3 regions of the Rhodopseudomonas sp. BR0G17 genome follow, and region 3 is predicted to be linked to each of the others. Evidence: predicted binding sites of a transcription regulator. Region 3 holds the regulator's gene; each other region holds the start of a gene.
What was found. Region 3 encodes PhoB, which activates phosphate uptake and scavenging genes when phosphate is short. Its sites were predicted from a motif close to TGTCATNNANCTGTCAT; they were not measured.
Positions count from the first base shown of each region.

Region 1 (5,178 bases), on a different contig from region 3:
CTCCGCGGCCACCACGGCGAAGCCGCGGCCGGCCTCGCCGGCACGCGCCGCCTCGATCGTGGCGTTGAGCGCCAAGAGGTTGGTCTGGCCGGCGATGGTGTTGATCAGCTCGACCACATCGCCGATCCGGGTCGCGGCCTTGGCGAGCTCGCCGACGCGGTCGTTGGTCTTCTGGGCCTGGTTGACCGCCTCGTTGGCGATCCGCGAGGACTCCTGCACCTGCCGGCTGATCTCGTCGACCGAGGCCGACATCTCCTCGGTCGCCGTCGCCACCGACTGCACGTTCGACGAGGCTTCTTCGGACGCCGAGGCGACCATCGAGGTCAGTTGCTGCGAACGCTCCGCCGTCGTCGTCAGACGGCCGGCCGAGACTTCGAGTTCGGTCGAGGCCGACGACACTGTTTCGACGATCTTGCCGACCGCCGATTCGAACTTGTCGGCCATGTCGTTCATGTCGCGCCGGCGCGCCAGATCGGCGCTGGCCTGATCCTCCGCACGCTGCGCGATGCTGCGTTTGAGCTCGCCCTGCATGGTGCGGAGCGAGGCCGCGAGCACGCCGACTTCGTCGGCCTGTTCAATCGCCAGCTTCTGGTCGAGCTCGCCCTTGGCGATGCCGTCCGCGAAGGTGGCGCAATCGCCGATCGGACGGGCGATGCTGCGGGCTGCGAACGCGATGACCGTAATGGCGAGCACAACAACCAGGATGCCGGCGCCGAGCTGCCAGAACATCGCCGAATTGGCGCGTTCGTTCAGCGCGGTGTCGAGCTCATGTGCCGAGGCCAGCACCACTTTGCGCGGCACCGAGATCAGCACCGACCACGGCGTGCCGGTCCGTCCCACCGAGATCGGCGAGTAGACCTCGACGTTATCCCACTTCGGATCGTCGAGCACCGTGCCCTTGCCTTCCTTGACGATCGCCAGGCTCTCCGACCAGCGCGGATCGGCGCTCGACGCCGCCTTGCCGATCGATTCCGGATTGGCGCTGTTGGCGACGATCAGGCCGGTGTCGTTGAGGATCGCGACCTTGCCCTTGCCGCCGAACAGCGATCGGTTGGCCTGGGTGGCGAGCTTCTGCACGAAGTCGAGATTGTAGTCCGCACCGGCGACGCCGACGAACTTGCCGTCGATCTTGATCGGCACCGACATGGTGGCGAGGAACACCGCCTTGCCCTGCACGATGTAAGGCAACGGGCCGAGGATGTTCTCTTTGCCGGTCGCCTTGGGATTGATGAACCACGCGCCCTTCACCAGGCCGTTCGGGTGCCGCTCCTGGCTGTCGTATTCGACCAGCGGCTGCACCGCGATCGAGCCGCTGGCGCTGCGGGTCCAATACGGCAGGAAGCGGCCGGTGTTATCCGAACCCATCGTCTGGCGGCCCTTGAACGCGACGTCGTTGCCGTCGAGGGCGTTCGGCTCCCAGGCCGAGTAGGTGCCGTTGAACGCCGGGTTCTGCTCCAGCGTGTTCTTGAGCACCGCGTTGAGCTGCAGGCGGCGATTGCCGTCGGTGGTGCCCGCATTGTTGGGGTCGGCCAGCACCTCGAAGGCGTGCGCCATGTTGCGCGCGGAGTCGAGCCCGAGGTCGAGCTCGGCCTTGATCACCGAGGCTTCGGAGCTGGCGCGGTTGAGCAGGCTTTCCTTGGTCTGCTGATCGACCAGCTTCATCACCTCAGCGGTGACGTAGTGGTGCGTGCTCTGCGCCGACAGCACGCTGTAGCCGATCAGGATCAGGCTGGCGCCGGTCAGGCAGAGGCCCGCGACCAGCGCAATCTTGACCTGAATTTTGCGGATGGATTTGAACGAGAACGACATGAGGCACTCCTAGGAGAGCCCCATGCTGATTGCCGGCTATTTGGAATTGTTTAAGCAAACGCCTCGTGCGGTTACGAGGAAAGCCGGTTCCCGACTAAGACTTAGGTCTAACGCCGCGTGTAGCACCGCGACTAAGCACCGCCGATCAGGATGCCGACACCGAGCACGATGACGCCGCCCAGCACGATCTGGAACACCGCGTGCAGGAACGGCGTGTCCATGTATCTGGCGCGAACGTAAGCGATCACCCACAGTTCGACGAACACCACCAGCGCGGCGATGCCGGTCGCGATCCAGAACGCGTTGGCCCAACTATCAGGGACGAGATACGGCAGCGTGTGACCGAGACCGCCGATCGTGGTCATTAGTCCGCAGATGCCGCCGCGCAACCACGGCGAGCCGCGCCCGGTCATCGAGCCGTCGTCGGACAGCGCTTCGGCGAAGCCCATGGAGATGCCGGCGCCGATCGAGGCGGCCAGACCAACCAGGAAGGTCTGCCAGTTCTGATGGGTCGCGAAGGCGGCAGCGAACAGCGGCGCCAGGGTCGACACCGAACCGTCCATCAGGCCAGCGAGACCGGGCTGGACGTATTGCAGCACGAACATCCGCCGCGCCGCATGATCCTCGGCGCTGCGCGCATCGGGGGTTAGGATCTTGTCGGTGAGTTGGGTGGCGCGCTGCTCGTGGCGCTTCTCGAACTCGGCGAGGTCGGACAGCAGCTTGCGGATGTGGACGTCGGTCGCCCGTTCGGCGGCGCGCTCGTAGAAGCGCTGCGCCTCGAACTCCATCGTCTCGGCTTCTTTACGGATGCGGTCGAGCGGCAGATTGCGGGTGAGCCAGATCGGGCGGCGGCGGATGAAGCCTTTAACGTCCTCGCGGCGGATCGGCGGCAGGTCCGGCCCGAACCGCTGCTCGTACATCCGCAGCAGCATGTGACGATGGCCCTTCTCCTGCTGCGCCATCTCGGTGAAGACGCGCGCGGAATCGGGATAACGCTCGGCCAGATCCTCGGCGAACGCCAGATAGATCCGGCTGTCTTCCTCCTCGCCCGAGATGGCGACGGCCAGGATTTCACGCTCGGTGAGGTCGGAAAACGCCTTCATTTCAGCACCCGCAAGTTTAGAACGCTTCTAAATAGGATCGCCGGCCGAGGGAGTCAAAGCCGGCCTCGACGGTGGTTGGCCAATTGGTCGCAGGGCCCGTCATCGTCGCTTCATCGATCCGTCAGGCCTCTGTGACCGAGCGCCGCCACAAGACCGGCTTTCCATTCCAGGAGGCTGTTCATGCGAAAACTACTGCTCGGTTCGGTCGCGGTCTTTGCGCTGGCGACGTCCGCCGCGCTGGCGCAATCCGAAGGCGAATTTCCCGCCACCCTCGCCGGCCATGCGGTGCTGCCGGCGGCCTCGTTCGTCGACGCGCCGGCCGATGCGCCGGCCGATCTGAAAACCTCGGGCAAGTACACCACCGGGCAGCGCGTGGAGGCGCAGGGCAGCGTGATGGGCAAGTCCAACGGCCGTCCGACCGGCGTGTCGGTGCCGTTCAAGGGCCAGCCGCTGCAGGGCCATTCCGGCATCAAGGCGATGCCGGACGGCACATTCTGTGTGCTGACCGACAACGGTTTCGGCTCGCGCTACAACTCCGCCGACTCGATGCTGTATCTCGACAACTACAAGATCGACTGGGCGACCGGCACGGTCGACCGCAAGCAGACCGTGTTCCTGCACGATCCGGACAAGAAGGTGCCGTTCCGCATCGTCCACGAAGACACCGACAAGCGCTATCTGACCGGCGCGGACTTCGACACCGAAGGCTTCCAGATCATCGGCGACCGGTTCTGGATCGGCGACGAGTTCGGCCCCTACATCATCGAAGCCGACCTGACCGGCAAGATCATCGGCGTCTATGAGAGCATGGCCGACGGCAAACCGATCAAGTCGCCAGATCATTGGTCGGTGCAGTCGCCCGGCGCGCCGGGCGCGACCTACACCGGCGTCAATCTCAAGCGCTCCAAGGGCTATGAAGGCTTCGCCGCCTCCAAGGACGGCAAGTTCCTGTACGGCCTGCTCGAAGGTCCGCTGTGGGACGCCGACAAGAAGGACTGGGAAAAGGTCGACGGCAAGGAAGCCTCGCGCATCCTCGAATTCGACGTCGCGCAGAAGAAGTTCACCGGCCGCTCCTGGCATTACGTGTTCGAGCAGAACGGCAACGCGATCGGCGACTTCAACATGATCGACGCCACCCACGGCCTCGTCATCGAGCGTGACAACGGCGAAGGCACCAAGGACAAGGCCTGCCCCGAAGGCAAGACCGGCACCGACTGCTTCAACGATCTCGCCAAGTTCAAGCGCGTCTACAAGATCGAGCTGACCGATGCGAACGCCGGCAAGCCGGTGAACAAGATCGGCTTCATCGACCTGATGAAGATCCGCGATCCGAACAAGAAGGCGAAGAAGCCGCTGACCGACGGCGTGCTCGCGTTCCCGTTCTTCACCATCGAGAACGTCGACAAGGTCGACGACCGCCACATCATCGTCGGCAACGACAACAACCTGCCGTTCTCGTCGAGCCGCGATCCGAACAAGGCCGACGACAACGAGTTCATCCTGCTCGAAGTCGCCGACTTCCTGAAGGCGAAGTAAGCGCCACAGCCGACCACTGCCGTCGTTCCGGGGCACGCGCATCAGCGCGTGAACCCGGAACTTCGCGGTGCGGTTCTGCGGCTTTACTTCAACATCTCGAGATTCCGGGTTCGCGCCTGTCGGCGCGCCCCGGAATGACGTTGCGACAGGAGGCGCTGCTTCGGCGCACGAAGATCGCGCCCGTTGTCATCACGCCGGCGGTGACATCCAGCGGGTCAGGCGCGCGAACATGCCTTTGGGCGGCAGAGCCGTCGGCGTGTCGTCGGCGGATTCGAGACGATTGAGGAATTGTTCGAGAAACCGCGCGTCGCTGGTTTCGATCACGACGAAATCAGTGTCGCCGGTCGAGACCGTGTAGACGTAGCGCAGGCTTGCCGCGCGTGGCATCGCGCCTGCGCCGGCCAGATCCTTGGCGATGATGACGCCATCCGGATCGATGTCGCGGGCGATCAGCGCGCGGGTGAGCCACGCCAGATTGCCGACGAATTCAGGTTCGAAAGCGACGGTGCCTTGCAACATCATGGGCATGCGTTGTCTCTCGTCCTTCACGCATCCCCCCAGCAGAGAATTGTCACCACTGGAGGCCAAAAGGTTCAAGCCTCGACCACGATCAGGCGGCGCGAATCTTGCGGAGGAAGTCGTCGACCGCCGATTGCAGTGCACCAGATTGGCTGTCGAGCGCCCGGGCATGCGAAAGTACTTCTGAAGCCGCGTCGCCGGTCGCCTGGGC
Region 1 is NZ_QUML01000021.1:37,274-42,451, reverse strand. Features, by position in the region: gene DY467_RS16515 (methyl-accepting chemotaxis protein) at 1-1,809, opposite strand, end outside; gene mbfA (iron exporter MbfA) at 1,941-2,912, opposite strand; gene DY467_RS16505 (esterase-like activity of phytase family protein) at 3,093-4,448, shown strand; gene DY467_RS16500 (hypothetical protein) at 4,638-4,976, opposite strand; gene DY467_RS16495 (methyl-accepting chemotaxis protein) at 5,059-5,178, opposite strand, start outside.
Region 1: the regulator PhoB is predicted to act here: its motif matches at 3,010-3,026, upstream of DY467_RS16505 (esterase-like activity of phytase family protein).

Region 2 (5,178 bases), on a different contig from region 3:
CTGTTGTACTTCATCTATCTGCAGGCGCCGTTCACCCATGGCGAAGACGGCATCCAGGGCATTCCGCAGGGCAAGCTGTTCGGCTTCATCGACCTGTCGAACGCCACCACGCTGTATTTCGTGGTGCTGGCGGGCTTCCTGCTCGGCTTCCTGATCATCTACCGCGCGATCAACTCGCCGTTCGGCGAAGTGCTGAAGGCGATCCGCGAGAACGAGCCGCGGGCGATCTCGCTCGGCTACAAGACCGACCAGTACAAGCTGCTGGCGTTCATCCTGTCGGGCACGCTCGCGGGCTTTGCCGGCGCGCTGAAAGTGTTCGTGGCGCAGAACGCCTCGCTGACCGACGTGCACTGGTCGATGTCCGGCGAAATCGTGCTGATGACGCTGGTCGGCGGCCTCGGGACGGTGTTCGGCCCGGTGGTCGGCGCCTTCGTGATCATCGCCATGCAGCAATACCTTGCCGGCTTCGGCCAATGGGTCACGGTGATCCAGGGCGTGATCTTCGTCGCCTGCGTGCTGACCTTCCGCCGCGGCGTCGTCGGCGAGATCGGGCACCTGTTCAAACGCTCGCTGTAACGGCGAGGCGAGGGCAGAGGGAAAAGCAAGCGCCGCAAAGGGCGCTGGTCTTCTGCTCGCGGGCCTCGGAAGAGCGCTGTCAGAAAACAAAAACCGCCGCGCGGCTGAGCCGCGCGGCGGTTTTGCGTTTGGTTGGTTCTGAGCCCGCTGGCGCTACGCCTGCGGGGGCGTCTCCGGCCGGGCGGTGTGCTCCAGCGGCAGTTCGGCGTCGCCCTCGGCGTGGTGCTCTCGCTTGGGATGCGACGCCTTCTTGCGCGGGCGGGACTGCTCGACCGCCTCGGTCATCAGCTTCTCGACGTCGGCATTGTATTTCGGCAGCGGTCCGATCGCCTCGGCGTGGTCAGTGCTTGCCGTCCCGGCGTCGCTCAGGATGGCCGCCTGGGGCGAAGGCGTCGGCTGCTCCATTGGAGCGGGTCGCGCGCGCGCCAGCACGTTCGGCATGACATCCGGCTCCAGCGCCTGCGGCGGTACGGTCGGCGCTTCGGCAACCGTCGTGGCCGGCTCTGCGGCCGGGATCGAGGCCGCCGGTTCGGCCACCGCGACGTCGACAGGCTCTGCGGAAGCAGGCTCAGCCGCGGTAGGAACGGGCGTCGCGGGCTCGACGGCGGCCGGCTCGCTGGGAACGGGCTCGGGGGGGGACGCCTCGACCGGGCGCAGGGCTTCGACGCGCGGCGTCTCGGCTGGCGCCGCTTCGCTGCGCATTGGTTCGGCGCGGGCGGCGGAGCCGGCATCGGCCAGCACCTGGCGAACCAGTTCGCGGGTGTTGAGGTCGTCGACCGGGATGCCGTCCGGCCAGCGCAGGCTGCGTTCGGCGGCCGGCTCCAGGGCAGCGCTCCGGGCCATCGCGCGGTCATCGACGGAGACGCGAACCCGCGCGGCCGGCTCGACCGCGTAGGCCTCGCGCCGCGCCGAGCCGCGCCGCGGCATGATCAGATTGCGAACGTCGAGGTCGCTGGCTTCGTAGTCCGGTTCTGCGAAGTCGCGGCCGCCATAGTCGCGGACCGCATAGTCGCGTGCGACGAATTGCGGCTGGGCACGCCGAGCGGTGGCGCGGCGCGGCCGGTCGTCATAGCGGTCGTAGTCGTGGCGGCGAGCGAACTCGCGGCGTTCGACCTCGCGCGGATCGTACTCGTCATAGCCGCCATCGCTGTCGCGACCGCCGTAGCGCCGCCATTCGTAGGCGCGGTGATCGTCGCGGCGGCGCATCTCCTCGTACTCGGCTTCGTCATCATAGGACGCATGCTCGAAGCTGCGCGGGCGCTCCGCAGGGCGCTGCGGTGCAGTGCGCGGTTCTTCGGCGCGCACTGGCTCTTGGGTCACCGGTTGTGGTTTCGGTGGTTGTGCTGGTGGCTGCACGGATGCGACGGGAGCGGGCGCCGCTGGCTGGACGACCGCGGCCACCGCGGCTGCGGGAGCGGGCTTCGGCGCTTCGTCTTCGAGGTCTTCGTTGTTCTCGATCCGCTGCCGCGCGCGTTCGACCTGAGCCTGAATCTTCGCGGCGTAAACGCTCGGCGGCGAGAAGAAGATTTTCGCAACCACCGGAACGATTTCCAGGAAAATGATGAAGCAGCGGGTCATCCACGAGAACAGCGTCATGGTGGCGCCGTCACGCGGGTCGTTCTTCAGTTCCTGATACGCCGCGATCCGAGTCAGCGGATCGAATTTGTCTTTCTTCTCCTGGTAGTAGGAGTCTGCCATCACCTTCTTGCGGAAGTCGGCGACGCTTGCGGCCTTGTCGATTTCGAACTGCTTCAGGTCGGCGCGGGCCGCATCGATCCGCTGCTGCAGCGCATCGGCGCGCGCCTTGATCGCCCCGCGCTCCTGCTCGCGGGCGCCGAGCGCGTCCGCGGTAATCTTGGCCTGAGCGGCGCGGAGGTCGTCGCGGCGGACGTGGAGCTGGGCGATCTCAGCTTCACGCTCGGCGCGCTGCGCCTGGAAAGCCTGGCGCTGCTTCCTGGCGAATTCGTAGCGGGGGCCGGCGCCGGGGCGGCCGGAATTGTTCGGCGTGGCTTTCAGGCCGAACTCTTCGGCGTTCATGTCGGCGATGTAGCGCTGGATCGTCTTGTCGATCTCGGCGATGTCGGCGCGGATGCCGGCCTCGCGGGTCGCCAGCGCGCGGATCTGCTGCTCGATGTCCTCGGTGCGGGCCTGGGTGGTCGGCTCCGGCTTCGGCTGCTCGGTGAGGGCGTCGCGGTGCAGCGCCTCGAGCTGTTCGATGTCGGCGAGCCGGCGCTTGGCTTCGGCGTTCAGCCCGGCTTCGAAAGCTGCGATCTTGTCGTAGACCGGCTGGTTGGCGGCGACGCGGTCGGCTTCGATCTTCTCGTTGATGGTCGAGGAGAAGATCGCGAGTTCCAGGAACATCGCGATCACCCAGGCGAGCCCGAACGACAGCGTCAGCCGGATGCCGACGCGGACGAACCGCCACGCGGTCTGCTTGGCCTCGGCGCGCGACTGGATCGCAGAGGTATTCCACAGCGTGCCCTGATAGAACCAGTCGGATTGGCACAGCGCGCGGTCGAACATCAGCACGGTCAGTGCGATCACCGTCGAGACCAGCAGCCGAGTCCATATATTGTCGATCATGTAGCCGGTGGCGTGGAACGACACGCCGAGCACGACCACGAACGACAGACAGAGCGATGCGCCGAGATGCGTGGCCCATAATTTGTCGGAGGCCGGGCAGCTCTGAAGAGTCTTGCGATCGACGCCAGCGATGATGCCAAGAACGCGTTGAATCATGGCCGCCCAGTTCTGCGGTGACATGCGCCGCGGTTTGGTTGTGACAGGTCGGCCGAGTCTAACAGAGCGTAAACAAATTCAATACGAGGCCACGTTTAGTAGGCGATTCAACAAGCTCCGATTTGGTCTCAGCAATTTCTGCTAAGGTGCCGTGATCGATTGCAAACTTTCTGAGTTGAAGAGGCGGTGAGGCCGCTTTCGCCATCCTCAATATTTTGTCGTGATGGTCCGTTCGGCCACGCTCGTCCATTCCTCGATTACCACTGCTACGCGGCCTCACGGCCCTCGATTTCACATCAGCGCGTTGAAGTGATTCGCGAGCAGGAGGCGCCCAGGCCGTGACGGCGGCATCTGCCGGCAACCCGGCGGCCGGGCAAAATCTGTGGACGAGGGGACCCAGCGATCACCGAAATGCCCCGATCTCGTGTCGTCCGATGGCGGACGGGACCGGTCCGCGGCTCACGCGTCCCGTCGGTCCGGAATGGACGGTTGCCTGTGAGCCTCTGAAGTGTTTTATGACGCCGGTGTGACGCGGTCGGGCGTCTCCGGTCTCCCATGGCCGACCTACGAACCCGCGTTACGTCAACCGGATAGCTCCCGATGCTACGATACTTTCGAGCCTTTCTGCCCAAGGAAGAGAGGTTCTTCGACCTGTTCGCCCAGCACACGCATACGGTCGTGCAGGGAGCCCAGGCGCTGCAGGACATGCTGCGCGGCGGCGACGAGACGCTGGTGCACTGCCAGCGCGTCAGCCATTTCGAATCCGAGGCCGACAACATCACCCGCGAGGTGCTGACCGCGGTGCGCCGGACCTTCATCACCCCGTTCGACCGGGTCGACATCAAGAACCTGATCACGTCGATGGATGACGCCATCGACCAGATGCAGCAGACCGCCAAGGCGGTGATCCTGTTCGAGGTCCGCGAGTTCGAGCCGCCGATGCGCGAGATCGGGTCGCTACTGGTCGAAAGCGCCAATCTGGTCGGCCGCGCGGTGCCGCTGATGCAGTCGATCGGGCCGAACCTGCAGATGCTGACGGCGATGACCGAGGAGATCACCAAGCTGGAAGGCCGGGTCGACGATCTCCACGATATCGGGCTGAAGGAACTGTTCCTCAAGCACCGTAACGCCAACACCATGGATTACATCGTCGGCGCCGAGATCTACGACCACCTCGAGAAGGTCGCCGACCGTTTCGACGACGTCGCCAACGAGATCAATTCCATCGTCATCGAGCAGGTCTAGGGCAGGGGCCGGCCGTGGACGCTTCGCTCGGGCTGCCCATCCTGGTCGGGTTGATCGCCGTCGCGCTGCTGTTCGACTTTTTGAACGGCCTGCACGACGCCGCCAATTCGATCGCCACCATCGTCTCTACCCGCGTCCTGCGGCCGCATTACGCGGTGTTCTGGGCGGCCTCGTTCAATTTCATCGCCTTCATGGTGTTCGGCCTGCACGTCGCCAACACCATTGGCACTGGCATCATCGAGCCCAGCGTGATCGACGCCTCGGTGATCTTCGCCGCGTTGACAGGCGCGATCGTCTGGAACCTGGTGACCTGGGGGCTCGGCATCCCGTCGAGCTCGTCGCATGCGTTGATCGGCGGCCTGCTCGGCGCCGGCCTCGCCAAGGCCGGACTGTCGGCTGCGGTGTGGGGCGGCCTGACCAAGGCGCTGCTGGCGATCGTGTTGTCGCCGCTGGTCGGTTTTCTGCTGGCGCTGGTGCTGGTGGCAATCGTGTCGTGGGCGTCGGTGCGGTCGACGCCGTTCGCGGTGGACCGCGCCTTCCGCATCCTGCAGTTCGCCTCCGCATCGCTGTATTCGCTCGGCCACGGCGGCAACGATGCCCAGAAGACCATGGGCATCA
Region 2 is NZ_QUML01000017.1:92,850-98,027, reverse strand. Features, by position in the region: gene DY467_RS14915 (branched-chain amino acid ABC transporter permease) at 1-576, shown strand, start outside; gene DY467_RS14910 (DUF4407 domain-containing protein) at 730-3,315, opposite strand; gene DY467_RS14905 (DUF47 domain-containing protein) at 3,916-4,560, shown strand; gene DY467_RS14900 (inorganic phosphate transporter) at 4,575-5,178, shown strand, end outside.
Region 2: the regulator PhoB is predicted to act here: its motif matches at 3,831-3,847, upstream of DY467_RS14905 (DUF47 domain-containing protein).

Region 3 (5,178 bases):
ACCGGCGATCCGCGAATTCGGCTTCTCGTTCCTCACCACTTCGCGCTGGGCGCCGGCCAATGACCCGCCCGTCCTCGGCGCGCTCGGCCCGATCTACGGCACGCTGGTGACGTCGCTGATCGCGATGATGATCGCGATCCCGGTCGGTCTCGGCATCGCGATCTTCCTTACCGAGCTGTGCCCGATGTGGCTGCGCCGCCCGATCGGCCTCGCCATCGAGCTGCTCGCCGGAATCCCGTCGATCATCTACGGCATGTGGGGCTTCTTCGTGCTCGGCCCGTTCCTGGCCTATCACTTCCAGCCGGCGATGATCGCGCTGTTCGAGGGCGTGCCGGTGCTCGGCGATATCTTCGCCGGTCCGCCGTCCTATCTCAGCCTGTTCAACGCCTCGCTGATCCTCGCCATCATGGTGCTGCCGTTCATCACCGCGATCTCGGTCGACGTCTTCAAGACCGTGCCGCCGGTGCTGAAGGAAGCCGCCTACGGCGTCGGCTGCACCACCTGGGAAGTCGTCCGCAGCGTCGTGATCCCCTACACCCGGGTCGGTGTGATCGGCGGCGTGATGCTGGCGCTCGGACGCGCGCTCGGCGAGACCATGGCGGTCACCTTCATCATCGGCAACTCGTTCCGGATCACCGGCTCGATCTTCTCGCCCGGCACCACGATCTCGGCGGCGATCGCCTCCGAATTCGCCGAGAGCGATGGCCTGCATCAGTCCGGCCTGATCCTGCTCGGCCTCCTGCTGTTCATTCTGACCTTCCTGGTGCTGGCGGCCGCCCGGCTGCTGCTGCTGCGGCTCGAACTGAAGGCGGGCAAGTAAGATGTCGCCGATCCATCTCGACAACCCGATCTACAAGCGGCGTCACCGCAACGACCTGGTGATCAAGGTGCTGTGCTCGGCGGCGGCGCTGTTCGGCGTCACCTGGCTGGCGCTGATCCTGTTCACGCTGTTCTGGAACGGCCTCGCCGGTCTCAACTTCGAAATATTCACCCAGAATACCCCGCCGCCGGGCTCGAATGAGGGCGGCCTGCTCAACGCCATCGTCGGCTCGATCATCATGACGATCCTCGGCGTCGGCATCGGCGCGCCGCTCGGACTATTCGCCGGCACGTACCTCGCCGAGTACGGCAAATACGACAAGCTCACCTCGGTGATCCGCTTCATCAACGACATCCTGCTCAGCGCGCCGTCGATCATCATCGGCCTGTTCATCTATGGCGCGGTGGTGGTGACGATGGGCCGGTTCTCGGCGCTCGCCGGCGCGCTGGCGCTGGCGGTGATCGTGATCCCGGTGGTGGTGCGCACCACCGAAGACATGCTGCTGCTGGTGCCGAGCTCGCTGCGCGAAGCCGCCTCGGCGCTCGGCCTGCCGCGCTCGCTGGTGATCCGCCGGATCGCCTATCGCGCCGCCCGTGCCGGTCTGATCACCGGCATCCTGCTGGCGACCGCCCGTGTCGCCGGTGAGACCGCGCCGCTGCTGTTCACCGCGCTCAGCAACCAGTTCTTCAGCCTGGATCTGACCAAGACGATGGCCAACCTGCCGGTGACCATCAACAACTTCGTCCAGAGCCCCTACGCTTACTGGAAGCAGCTCGCTTGGACCGGCGCGCTGCTGATCACCCTGACCGTGCTTGCCCTGAACATTGGCGCGCGCATCATCGGCGCCGAGAGGACCACGAAATGACCGAGATCTCGATCGCCACCAGCGTTCCGTCCGCGATGCCGCCGATCGGCGCCCAGCCGGACGGCCCGGCCAAGGTGACCGTGCGCGACCTCAATTTCTACTACGGTCAGAACCATGCGCTGAAGCACATCAACCTGGCGCTCGCCACCAACCGCGTCACCGCGTTCATCGGTCCGTCGGGCTGCGGCAAGTCAACCCTGCTGCGCATCTTCAACCGGATGTACGATCTGTATCCGGGCCAGCGCGCCGAGGGGCAGGTGCTGCTCGACAACACCAACATTCTCGACCCCAAGCTCGACCTCAACCTGCTGCGCGCGCGGGTCGGCATGGTGTTCCAGAAGCCGACGCCGTTCCCGATGACGATCTATGAGAACATCGCGTTCGGCGTCCGCCTGTACGAGAAGATCTCGAAGTCGGAGATGGACGGCCGGGTCGAGAAGGCGCTGCGCGGCGCCGCACTGTGGAACGAAGTGAAGGACAAGCTCGGCGCTTCCGGTCTCAGCCTGTCGGGCGGTCAGCAGCAGCGTCTGTGCATCGCCCGCACCATCGCGGTGCGGCCGGAAGTGATCCTGTTCGACGAGCCGTGCTCGGCGCTCGATCCGATCTCCACCGCCAAGATCGAAGAGCTGATCGACGAGCTGAAGGAACAATACACCATCGCGATCGTGACCCATAACATGCAGCAGGCGGCGCGCGTGTCAGAGTCGACCGCCTTCATGTATCTCGGCGAGCTGATCGAATTCGGCCCGACCAACAAGATCTTCACCTCGCCGAGCGATCGGCGCACCCAGGATTACATCACCGGCCGGTTCGGCTGACGCGGCGGGCGAGGAGCACGGATATGGGATTCGAACACACCACCAAGGCGTTCGACGGCGACCTGCAGGAGCTGACCCGGCTGGTCGCGGAGATGGGCGGTTTGGCCGAGCGCCAGATCGTCGACTCGGTCGATGCGCTGATCCGGCGCGACGTCGCGCTGGCCTCGCGCGTGGTCGCGGCCGATGCCGAGATCGACCAGATGCAGCGGAATATCGAAGAGCGCGCGGTGTTGACCATCGCGCGGCGCCAGCCGATGGCGATCGATCTGCGCGAAATCGTCGGCGCGATGCGCGTCGCGACCGACCTCGAGCGGATCGGCGATCTGTCGAAGAACATCGCCAAGCGCGTCAACGCGATCGACAGCGACTTCCATCCGCTGAAGCTGATCCGCGGCCTCGAGCACATGACCGACCTCGTGCAGTCGCAGGTCAAGGCGGTGCTCGATGCCTATACGGCGCACGATCTGCCGGCCGCGATGGTGGTGTGGAACGGCGACGAGGAAGTCGACGCGATCTGCACCTCGCTGTTCCGCGAGCTGCTTACCTACATGATGGAAGATCCGCGCAACATCTCGTTCTGCATTCACCTGATGTTCTGCGCCAAGAACATCGAGCGGATCGGCGATCACGCGACCAACATCGCCGAGACGGTGTTCTACATGATCGAAGGTCAGCAGATCATGGACAAGCGTCCGAAGGGCGACATGACCACCTTCGCCAACGCGACGCCCGGTAACTGACGCTGCTCTGGCCGCCGGCCCGCCGGGCCGGCAGTCATGGGACGGATCGAGACGACACTGAGACGAGGACGACAATGGCTGCGCGCATTCTGGTAGTTGAAGACGAGGAAGCGCTGACGACGCTGCTGCGATACAATCTGGAATCCGAAGGTTACGAGGTCGAGACGGTGGCGCGCGGCGATGACGCCGACACCCGGATGAAGGAGCGGATTCCCGACCTGGTCGTTCTGGACTGGATGCTGCCGGGCCTGTCCGGCATCGAGCTGTGCCGCCGGCTGCGGGCGCGTCCGGAAACCAAGCAACTGCCGATCATCATGCTGACGGCGCGTGGCGAAGAAAGCGAGCGGGTCCGTGGGCTCGCGACCGGCGCCGACGATTACATCGTCAAGCCGTTCTCGGTGCCGGAGCTGCTGGCCCGGGTGAAGGGCCTGCTGCGCCGCGCGGCGCCGGAGCGTCTCGCCACCGTGCTGGCGTACGGTGATCTCGAACTCGACCGCGACAAGCGCCGGGTGGCGCGCTCCGGCCGGCCGATCGATCTCGGTCCAACCGAGTATCGCCTGCTCGAATTCTTCCTTGAGCACCCGGGCCGGGTGTTCAGCCGCGAGCAGCTGCTCGACGGCGTTTGGGGCCGCGACATCTACATCGATGAGCGTACCGTCGACGTGCACATCGGCCGCCTGCGCAAGCTGCTCAATATCGGTCGCGAGCAGGACCCGATCCGCACTGTTCGCGGTGCCGGCTACGCCCTCGACGATCGCTTCGCCAAGGTCGAAGGCAGCCCGTCGTAGTTGTTAGCAGGTTTGCGACGTCGGTGAGCAAAGCGAGCGTGCCCACCAAGACACTCGTTCAAACCACGATGACCGCGAGCGTGATTTAGCGACACGTGGCAACGACGCGATGGCGGCGTTTGTCGACTCTATCGCTTTTGCAATCGTTCAGCCGCGGCCTCAGCCCAACATAGCAGCGTCATCCTCCGCGAAGGCGGAGGATCCCGTATTGCAGTGAGTGGGTGGGAAGTAACGGACGCTCTGGGATACTGGGTCGCCCGCTTTCGCGGGCGATGACAGTTTGGCGGGATGGCCAACCCTGCGCTGCGCGAGCGCGGATTGCCGCGGCCTTGGGCTGGCGGCGTCAGTCTAGCGGGTGGTCTTGGGAGCTGCGCGTCGGCGATCGCCGACCGGCTGATAGGCGATGCGCGAGTGATGCGCGCAGTAGGGCAGGCCCGGCAGCGACTTGCCGCCGCAGAAGAAGAATTCCGGGCTCGACGGATCGCCGACCGGCCAGTGGCAGGTGGCTTCGTTGAGTTCCAGCAGCGACAGCCGCTGGTTCATCGGAACCACGTTGTCGAAGGCGATCGGATCTGGCTCGGCTTCCACTTCGAAAGCGTGCGCCAGTGCGGTGTTGCCGCGCGCCACCGGCCGGGTCACCCTCATCATCTGCTGCACCGGGCGCGCCTTGCGCGGCCGCGGCGCTGCCGACGTGGGGCTCTTGGCCCGGCCCGACAGGCCGAGGCGGTGGACCTTGCCGATCACGGCATTGCGGGTGACGTTGCCAAGCTCGGCGGCAATTTGACTCGCCGACAGCCCGCCCTCCCACAATTTCTTCAACTGCTCGACGCGCTCGTCGGTCCAGGTCAATGCCGTCATAGTTCTATCCCTTCCTGCCGCGGGCGCCGAAGGGCGGCGCGGAACCGCGGCTGTGAGGTCGTCAAAATCTCAGCTGTCAGAATCCCTTAGCGCTCGCCGGACGACCCTTGCCGCCCCGGCGTTACGCCTCATCCGAGAACTCGAAATGGATTACAAACCGCGCACGAGATGTCGTACCCGACAGTCAAAAGGCTACAATATGCCGTGACTCACGCGCAAGAGTCCGACCCGGTGCGTCCACACCTTCTCCTGTGAGTGAGTCCGCGAAGCCACAACAAACAGCGCGAGT
Region 3 is NZ_QUML01000028.1:2,425-7,602, reverse strand. Features, by position in the region: gene pstC (phosphate ABC transporter permease subunit PstC) at 1-820, shown strand, start outside; gene pstA (phosphate ABC transporter permease PstA) at 822-1,685, shown strand; gene pstB (phosphate ABC transporter ATP-binding protein PstB) at 1,682-2,503, shown strand; gene phoU (phosphate signaling complex protein PhoU) at 2,527-3,243, shown strand; gene phoB (phosphate regulon transcriptional regulator PhoB) at 3,318-4,031, shown strand; gene DY467_RS19095 (GcrA family cell cycle regulator) at 4,380-4,889, opposite strand.